One region of the Mesorhizobium robiniae genome, then DNA from elsewhere that is predicted to be linked to it. Evidence: predicted binding sites of a transcription regulator. Region 1 holds the regulator's gene; each other region holds the start of a gene.
What was found. The regulator PhoB, encoded in region 1, activates phosphate uptake and scavenging genes when phosphate is short. The targets are predictions, from matches to a motif close to TGTCATNNANCTGTCAT.
Positions count from the first base shown of each region.

Region 2: the regulator PhoB is predicted to act here: its motif matches at 1,424-1,440, upstream of phnF (phosphonate metabolism transcriptional regulator PhnF).
Region 3: the regulator PhoB is predicted to act here: its motif matches at 885-901, upstream of ABID19_RS23745 (esterase-like activity of phytase family protein).
Region 4: the regulator PhoB is predicted to act here: its motif matches at 963-979, upstream of olsB (l-ornithine N(alpha)-acyltransferase).

Region 1 covers NZ_JBEPMC010000007.1:299,015-301,214, forward strand. Annotated here, with positions in the region: gene phoU (phosphate signaling complex protein PhoU) at 1-663, shown strand, start outside; gene phoB (phosphate regulon transcriptional regulator PhoB) at 680-1,369, shown strand; gene ABID19_RS21070 (ROK family protein) at 1,568-2,200, opposite strand, start outside.
Region 2 covers NZ_JBEPMC010000012.1:68,475-70,674, reverse strand. Annotated here, with positions in the region: gene ABID19_RS27440 (zinc-binding alcohol dehydrogenase family protein) at 1-338, shown strand, start outside; gene phnF (phosphonate metabolism transcriptional regulator PhnF) at 650-1,399, opposite strand; gene phnG (phosphonate C-P lyase system protein PhnG) at 1,519-1,980, shown strand; gene phnH (phosphonate C-P lyase system protein PhnH) at 1,980-2,200, shown strand, end outside.
Region 3 covers NZ_JBEPMC010000009.1:117,815-120,014, reverse strand. Annotated here, with positions in the region: gene ABID19_RS23750 (glycoside hydrolase family 25 protein) at 1-767, shown strand, start outside; gene ABID19_RS23745 (esterase-like activity of phytase family protein) at 963-2,200, shown strand, end outside.
Region 4 covers NZ_JBEPMC010000012.1:119,668-121,867, reverse strand. Annotated here, with positions in the region: gene ABID19_RS27685 (hybrid sensor histidine kinase/response regulator) at 1-865, shown strand, start outside; gene olsB (l-ornithine N(alpha)-acyltransferase) at 1,043-1,918, shown strand; gene grpE (nucleotide exchange factor GrpE) at 2,028-2,200, opposite strand, start outside.

The sequences.
Region 1 (2,200 bases):
CACATCGACAGGCTGATCCGTGACATGGACGAGCTTGCCGCCGCGATGGTAGCTGCGTCGATCCGCGCATTGCTCGCGTCAGACAATGCGATGGCGCAGCGCGTCGTTTCGGACGATGCCATCATGGATGCCCGGCAGCGCGAACTCGACGACAGCGCGATCACACTGATCGCCAAGCGGCAGCCGATGGCACAAGACCTGCGCGCCGTGGTTGGCGCAATCCGCATGGCCGGCGATCTGGAGCGCATCGGCGACCTGGCCAAGAACATAGCCAAGCGGGTCAGCGCAGTCGGACAGAGCGCCACGCCGCGTAATCTCTCGCACGGTATCGACGCAATGGCGGATCTCGTTCTCGAACAGCTCCGCGGCGTGGTCGAGCACTACGTGTCGCGAAACGCCAACGCGTTGAAGGAACTGCGCGCAGCCGACGAGAAGGTCGATGTCAAATACACGGCGGTTTTTCGCGAGCTCCTGACCTACATGATGGAGGATCCTCGCAACATCACCGCCTGCACGCATCTTCTGTTCTGCGCCAAGAATCTCGAGCGTATTGGCGATCATGTAACCAACATCGCCGAAAACGCCTACTATGTCGTGACCGGGCAGCAGTTGCCGGCGGATCGCCCGAAGCTCGACGAAACGACGACGGCGCCGGCGACATGACGGGGGTGACCGATCGATGATCGCGCCGCGCATCATGGTGGTGGAGGATGAAGAGCCGCTGGGCGTCCTCCTCCGCTACAATCTGGAATCCGAAGGCTATCAGGTCGAGGTGGTGACACGCGGCGACGAGGCCGAAATCCGGCTGCAGGAAAACGTACCCGATCTTCTGGTGCTCGACTGGATGGTGCCGGCGGTTTCCGGCATCGAGCTTTGCCGGCGTCTTCGGGTGCGTCCCGAAACCGAGCGGTTGCCGATCATCATGCTGACCGCGCGCGGCGAGGAGAGCGACCGGGTGCGCGGGCTCTCGACCGGGGCCGACGACTATCTGGTCAAGCCGTTCTCGACACCGGAATTCATGGCCCGGGTCAAGGCGCTGCTGCGCCGCGCCAAGCCGGAAGTGCTGTCCAGCGTGCTGAAGGTCGGCGACATCATGCTCGATCGCGAATCGCACAGGGTCTACCGCAAGAAGAGCGAGATCCGGCTCGGGCCGACCGAATTCCGGCTGCTCGAATTCATGATGCGGCACCCCGGTCGGGTCTTCTCGCGCAGCCAATTGCTCGACAATGTTTGGGGCGAGACGATCTACATCGACGAGCGCACGGTGGACGTCCATGTCGGGCGGTTGCGCAAGGCGGTCAACAATGGTCGCATGCCCGATGTCATCCGCACCATCCGCGGCGCGGGCTATGCGATCAGGGAAGACTAGGCTGATACTCCAGGTGATGCCGGCCCGCGAATGGCGATTTCCTGCGCTTCCGGCACGTACTTAAACGTTACGCTCCGTTCTGGTTCTCGGAAGCCACCGGTTTGGTTGTTTCGCGCCCGTCTTCGACTCCGGCGCGGCCTGACCTGAAACTCGACACATCCCAAGCCGCAATCCGCCTTTTTTCCTTGCCTTTCGAACTCAGGCTACGTCCTTCCTGATCGTGCCGGACTTTCCTTGCGCGCCCGGCGCGAAAATCTCCTGGTCGACGAAATTCAGCGCCTGCATGGCGCAGCCTTCGCGGATCAGCGGCAATTCGTTCGGCTCGGTGTCGAAGGAAATGGAACCCGAATGCTGGCCGCCGGCGGTCTGGGCGATGGCCTCGCGCAGGGCCGGCTCGATCAGGTCGAAGGCGGCAGCACTGACGCCGACCATGGCGACCGGCGCCGGATCGATCAGCGCAAACAGGCTGCCTAGCCCGAAGCCGAGCGCTTCGCCGGCCTTACGGTAGGCTTCGCGCTCCGGTCCGTCCGTCTCGCGCGCCCGGGCCGCCAGTGCCCGCATGTCGGCATCGCTGACATCGGCGACCGGTTCGGCATTCTCGCTCAGTTGCCTTGCATTGCGCCAGATGGCGTAGTTACCGGCATAGGCTTCGACGCAGCCGCGCCGTCCGCACCGGCAAAGCGCGCCGCCCGGCCGATGGATCATGTGCCCGAATTCGCCGCCTGAAGAATGGGTGCCGGTGAACAGTTCGCCCTTCAGCACCAGCCCCATACCGATGCCGTGTGAGAGCAGGATGGCGATGAAATCGTTGCGGTAGCGATCCGGGTCGCG
Region 2 (2,200 bases), on a different contig from region 1:
TTGACGTGGTTTTCGACGCCACCGGCAACACCCAGTCCGTCCAGTCGGCCTTCGCCCATATTGCGCATGGCGGAACGCTGGTCTTGGTCAGTGTCGTCAAGGACGACATCCTCTTTTCCGATCCCGAATTCCACAAGCGCGAAATGACGCTGATCGGCAGCCGCAATGCGCTGCGTGCCGATTTCGACCATGTCGCTGCCTCGATTCGCGACGGTGCTGTGCCGCTGGCAAAGCTCGTCACCCATCGCACGACGCTTGACGAGACGCCGCGCGACCTCGCCCGCTGGGCGCACGAGAAGTCCGGCCTGATCAAGGCTGTGATCGAAGTCGGGTCATAACACGGCAGGCGGTGAACCCGGCCCGAATTGACAACGCCCCCGCGCAGGTCGACCCCCACTCCGTCTCGGCTTCGCCGAGCCACCTCTCCCCCGATCGACGGGGTAGAGGAAGGGTGCGAGCCTATTGCAGCCAACGCTCCTCAACCAGACTCCCTCCTTCTCTCGCCGTCAGCGGGCTCCCTTCCTCTCCCTCCGGAGGGGGGAGAGGTGGCTCGGCGAAGCCGAGACGGAGTGGGGGAAGGCGGTCCTCAAACGCCAAACCGCTGACAAGTAAGCGCGACCGAGCTGGTATGAAATCAGCGTGAGTCACCTTAAAGCGCCGACAGTTTAAGCTCGACACGCTCAGCCGGAAACCGCGTTTCGGCGAACTGGATCGGCTGGCCGTCCAGCGTGACATTGACGGCGACCGTGACCAGGATGATGGAGCCGGGCTGCAGATCGAGATCGGCAAGATCGGCGGCATCGGCGTGGCGCGCCGACAAGACCGTCGATTGCCTGAGATAGTCACTGACCCCGAAACGCTCGAGAGAAGCGGTGACCGATCCGGTTTCAGCCATGGCGGCATCGATGCCGGCGAAGCGTCCCGCGTCGAACCAGCCGGTGGCACGCGAGACCGGCCGCCCATCGGCTTCGCCGCGTGTCTCAAGGCGTATGACATTCGAACCCTTGGCAAGCCCCAGCCCTTCTGCGACGCGCCGGCTGGCCGGCTCGACCGCCGATTCGAGCAACACACTGCGGCGCTCCGACGTCTGCCCTTGCAAGCCCTCCGAAAAACGGGTGCGGGCGCCGATCGGATAGGACAGGCGCTTGCGCGACAGCACGAAAGTGCCGCGCCCCTGCTCGGCCCTGAGCACGCCATCCTGCACAAGTGCTGCGATGGCGCTGCGCACCGTATGGCGGTTGACGCCATAGCGCTCGGCCAGTGCGACTTCCGGCGGCAGCGCGGCATTCTCGGCAAAGTCGCCGACGGCGATCGAACGCAGGATTTGATCGGCGATCTGCCGCCACAGCGAGACGCCGCTGCGCCGCTCTATGCTGCTGGCAATCTGCTGCCCGCTCATTTCTTGCCCCGATCTTTTTTGCCCTGTCATCCATCCGTCATGGACACGCTTTAGAGAATAGGTATAATTTGTATAATTGTCTAAATCAATAGACAAATTTGCGAGAAGGAATGGCGGTCATGCGAGGACAGGAAGCGCGCGATCAGGCCGAGCGCAAGGCCATCATGGCGACGCTGGCGCAATCGACCGGCGACGATATCGTCCGCCTCTGGAACGAGGCCGGCCTGCCTTCGCAAGCGGAACTCCTGCGCGGTCCCGAAACCGGCCTCGTCACCGTGCGTGGCCGCATCGGCGGCGGCGGCGCGCCGTTCAATGTCGGCGAGGCAACGGTCACCCGCGCGACGGTGCGGCTTGCCTCGGGAGAAGTCGGCCATTGCTACGCGCTGGGCCGTGACAAGCAGAAAGCAAAACTGGCGGCAATCGCCGACGCGCTCTGGCAGGACCCCGCCCGCCGCAACGAGGTCGAGACCAAGCTCATCGCGCCCTTACAAACCGCACTGGCCAGCGCACGTGAACGGCGGCGCGCCGAGACGGCGGCAACGAAGGTCGATTTCTTCACCATGGTACGCGGAGAAGACTGATGGACATCGCAACGCAGGCGATCGAGGGCGGCTTTGCCGATCCGGTGTTCAATGCCCAGACGGTGTTCCGCGCCGTGATGGATGCGATGGCGCGGCCGGGCACTCTGCAGCCCCTGCCGGTCTTTGCCCGCCCGCCGGCCCCGCTGTCGGCCACCGCGGGCGCTATCGCGCTGGCGCTGTGCGACAACGACACGCCGCTTTGGCTCGACCCCGTTTTGCA
Region 3 (2,200 bases), on a different contig from region 1:
CGATTGCCCTGGTGGCGCCGCCGAAGCGGATCGCACGCGCGACACCGATCCTCGCCGAGCCGGTCCAGCGCTATCGTTTTCGTGACGCCAAGCCGATCAATTTCGGCAAGGCCTCGCCCAGGCACCTCGCCGTTCACGGCGTCGATGTCTCGCGCTGGCAGGGCAATGTGAACTGGGACAAGCTGCGCGCGCAGGGTGCGAACTTCGCCTATATCAAGGCGACGGACGGCGGCGATCACCTCGACCCAATGTTCATGAAGAACTGGCGCAATGCCGACGCCGCCGGCCTCAAGCGCGGCGCATACCATTTCTTCTACTGGTGCCGTACGGCAGGCGAGCAGGCCGACTGGTTCATCCGCAACGTGCCGAGGGTCGAGGGTGCGCTGCCGCCGGTGATCGATGTCGAGTGGAACGGTGAATCCAGCTGCAAGCGGCGGCCGTCGCGGCAAAAGGTGCTGGAGAAGATGCAGGTCTTTATGGACAAGCTGGAGCGCCACTACGGCCAGCGGCCCATCATCTACACCGCGCCCGATTTCTACCGCGACAATCTCAGAGGCGCTTTCCCAGACTATCCGTTCTGGCTGCGGGCGGTGGCACAGCACCCGTCAAAGGTCTATCCCGGCCGCAAATGGGTGTTCTGGCAGTATTCCGGCTCCGGGCTGTCGCACGGGGTGAGGGGCCGCATCGACCTCAACGTCTTCCATGGTGACGAGAGAGCCTGGCGGAACTGGGTAGGCGGGCGGCAGATGGTAGCCGAGGCGGAGTAGGGGCCGGCTGGGGAGCATCCTGCCGCTCGCGCCTGCGGCACTGATCGCGGCCGCAGAAGCCACCGTTTGCAGGCATTGGCGTGAATATTGAGGAACCCTGACCGACTGTCGCGGAATTGTCATGGATCCGTCATCGCATTGAAATGTCGCTCCTCCAAAGCAGGTGGCTTCCATTCGAACAGGAGACGCCACCCCGTGCCCCGCCATTCCGCGCTTTTCGTCCTGACGGCAGCGCTTGCTGCCTCCGTTTCGCTGCCGGCCCATGCCGACATGATGTTCAACCGGGTGGCGAGCTTCGCGGTCGCCGGAAACCTCCCAGCGGACGTCGAGAAGACCACGCCGACTTCGTCCGAAATCATCGCGGCTAGCGCAGACGGCATGACGCTGGTCTATTCCGACAGCCCGCTCGGTGCCGTCGGCTTCGTCGACATCGCCGATCCCAAGTCGCCCAAGGCCGGCGGCATCGTCAAGATCGATGGCGAGCCGACCTCGGTCGTTGTCCTCGGCGGCAAGGTGCTGGCCGGCGTCAACACATCGGAGAGCAAGGCCAAGCCTTCGGGCAACCTCACCGTCATCAATCTTGCCTCCAAGGCGATCGAAAGCACCTGCGACCTCGGCGGCCAGCCGGACTCGCTGGCGCTGAGCAAGGACGGCAAGTTCCTCGCCATCGCCATCGAGAACGAGCGCGACGAGGAGGTGAACGACGGAGAAATACCGCAGATGCCGGCGGGCGACCTCAAGATTTTCGCGCTTGCCGAAGGCCAGCCCGATTGCGCGACGATGAAGACCGTGAACCTGTCGGGCATTGCCGAAGTCGCGGGGGACGATCCCGAGCCGGAATTCGTCGCCTTCAACGAGGCCGGCGAGATAGCGGTCACGCTGCAGGAAAACAATCACATCGCCATCGTCAATGCCGAAACCGGCGCGATCGTCACGCACTTCTCCGCGGGTTCCGTCACACTGGACAAGATCGACACCAAGAAGAACGGCGCCTTTTCCTTCGACGGCAAAATGGAAAACGTCGCGCGCGAACCCGACGCCGTGAAATGGCTCGACAATGACCGTTTCGTCGTCGCCAACGAAGGCGACTACAAGGGCGGCTCGCGCGGCTTCACGATCTTCAGCAAGAAGGGTGAGGTTCTCTACGAATCCGGCCCGTCCTTCGAGTATGAGGTCGCCAATGCCGGTCATTATCCCGACGCCCGCAACAAGAAGGGCATCGAGCCGGAAGGTGTCGAGACCAGCACGTTCGGCGAAGACAGGTTGATTTTCGTCGCTTCGGAGCGCGGGTCCGTTATCGGCGTCTACAAGGACACGGGTGCCGAGCCTCAGTTTGTCCAGCTCCTGCCATCCGGCATCGGCCCGGAAGGCCTGGTCGCGATCCCGTCGCGCAATCTCCTGGTCACCGCCAACGAGACCGACCTGGTCGAGGA
Region 4 (2,200 bases), on a different contig from region 1:
CGAAATCCCTGCAACATCGGCCACCGAAGCACCGCAGAACCGCCGGAATGCCCTGTCGGGCCGGCGCGCCGTGATCCTGTCGAAAAACGCCATCGAGGCCGACGCCATCGCCCGCACCATCCGCGCCAATGGCGGCATGGTCGATCTGGCCGCGACCGCCGCCCAGGCAGCACCCTTCGCCCAAGGCTGTGACGTGCTTCTGGTCGACGCGGCCATGGAAGAGAGCGACGGCAGGCTGCTCAAGCGCCTGCGCCAGAGCGGCTTTGCCGACGGCGAGGCGATCACCTTGATCGCGCCGACCGACCGCGGCATGCTGGGTGAGTTCCGCGCCAGCGGCTATGCCACCTTCCTGGCAAGGCCGGTGCGTGGCGAGACGTTGCTGCGCGTGCTTTTGAGCAGCAGCGTACCCGCCCTCGCCCAGCCACAGCCGGAAAAGCGCGGCGCGCCATCGGTCCGTGCCATTGGCAGCCGCCAGCAGGGCCTGTCCGTGCTGATCGCCGAGGACAACGACATCAACGCCATGCTGGCCCGCGCCACGCTGCTGAAGGCCGGACATCGCGTGACGGTGGTCGCCAACGGCAAGGCTGCCGTCGAGGCCGTCACCGGCAGCGGCCACAAGCACCGCTTCGACGTGGTGCTGATGGACCTGCACATGCCTGTGATGGACGGGCTGGACGCCATCGCCGCCATCCGCCGGCACGAGGAGGAAACCGCCGTGCCGCCGGTTCCCATCATGGTGCTGTCGGCGGACAGTCAGGAAAAGACCCGCCATGCCGTGCTTGCCCATGGTGCCAGCGGCTTCGTCACCAAGCCGCTCGATCCCGACGCGCTTGTCCATGCGGTCGAAGGCCAGGTTGCTGCGTGATCCGCCGGCTGCCCTTCTAAGCTTTCCCGGCGTAACATAGCCGGTTGAAGGATTACCCAGCCGACGAAGTATTGCCGGCAACGCCGTATCACGGTACTGTCACAATCCTGTTGCACCTACACCGTATCCCCGTGCCAAGAGGGATGGCTCGAAGGAGAATCACTCGTGCATACAGTTATGCCGGAATGTGACACTCGGCCGAACGCCAGCAGCGCATTGCTCGTTGGCCGGAACGTCGATGCCGTCATAAAAGGCGAAGCGCTCGGCCGCATCGGCAACCTCGAAGTGCGGCTCGCCCGCAACGAGGCCGAGGTCGCCGCCGCGCAGGAAGTGCGCTACCGGGTTTTCTATGACGAGCTTGGCGCCAGGAAGAACCTGTTCCAGGTGCAGGACCGCCGCGATGCCGACCATTTCGATCCGCTTTGTGATCATTTGCTCGTCTTCGATACCTCTCTGTCCGGTCCCGAGCACCGCCGCATTGTCGGCACTTACCGCCTGCTCCGGCAGGAAATCGCGACCGCCGCCGGTGGCTTCTATTCCGAGGGCGAATTCGAGCTGACCAAGCTCATCGCCCGCCATCCCGGCCAGCGTTTCCTTGAGCTCGGCCGCTCCTGCGTCTTGCCGGAATACCGCTCGAAGCGCACCATCGAAGCGCTCTGGCAAGGCATTTGGGCCTATATCAACCATTACGGCATCGGCGTGATGACCGGCTGCGCCTCGTTTCCGGGCACCGTGCCAGCGGCGCACGCCGAGGCGCTCACCTATCTCGCCCATCACTGCCGGACGAACTCGGCCTGGGATGTGCGCGCGGTCGCCGGGCGCTACTGTTCCATGGATTTGATGCCGATCGAGGCGGTCAATGCCAAGGCCGCGATCGCGGCGATGCCGCCGTTGGTCAAGGGCTATCTGCGCGTCGGAGCGCGCATCGGCGACGGCTGCGTCATCGACCGCGAATTCTCCACCGTCGATGTGTTCGTCGTGATGCCGGTCAAGGAGATCGGTGCCCGCTACGTCAACTACTATGGCGGGGAAGCCCAGCGATTCGCTGCCTGACTAGGGGAGTGGGGAGAGAAGGCAACGGCCGGAGTGGCAATTGCTCTACTTTACCATACGTAGCGCTGTTCTCTACTCCCGTACTGCCTTATTCCCCTACTCCCCTAACTTACGCATCCTTCTCAGCTTGCTCATTCACCGGCCCTGGCTCGACCGGAGCTTCGCTCGCCGCATGTTTGGGGCCGCCTTTGGCAACGCCTACCATAGCCGGCCGCAGCACCCGCTCGCCGATCGAATAGCCCGGCTGCACGACCTGGACCACCGTGTTGGCCGGTACTTCCG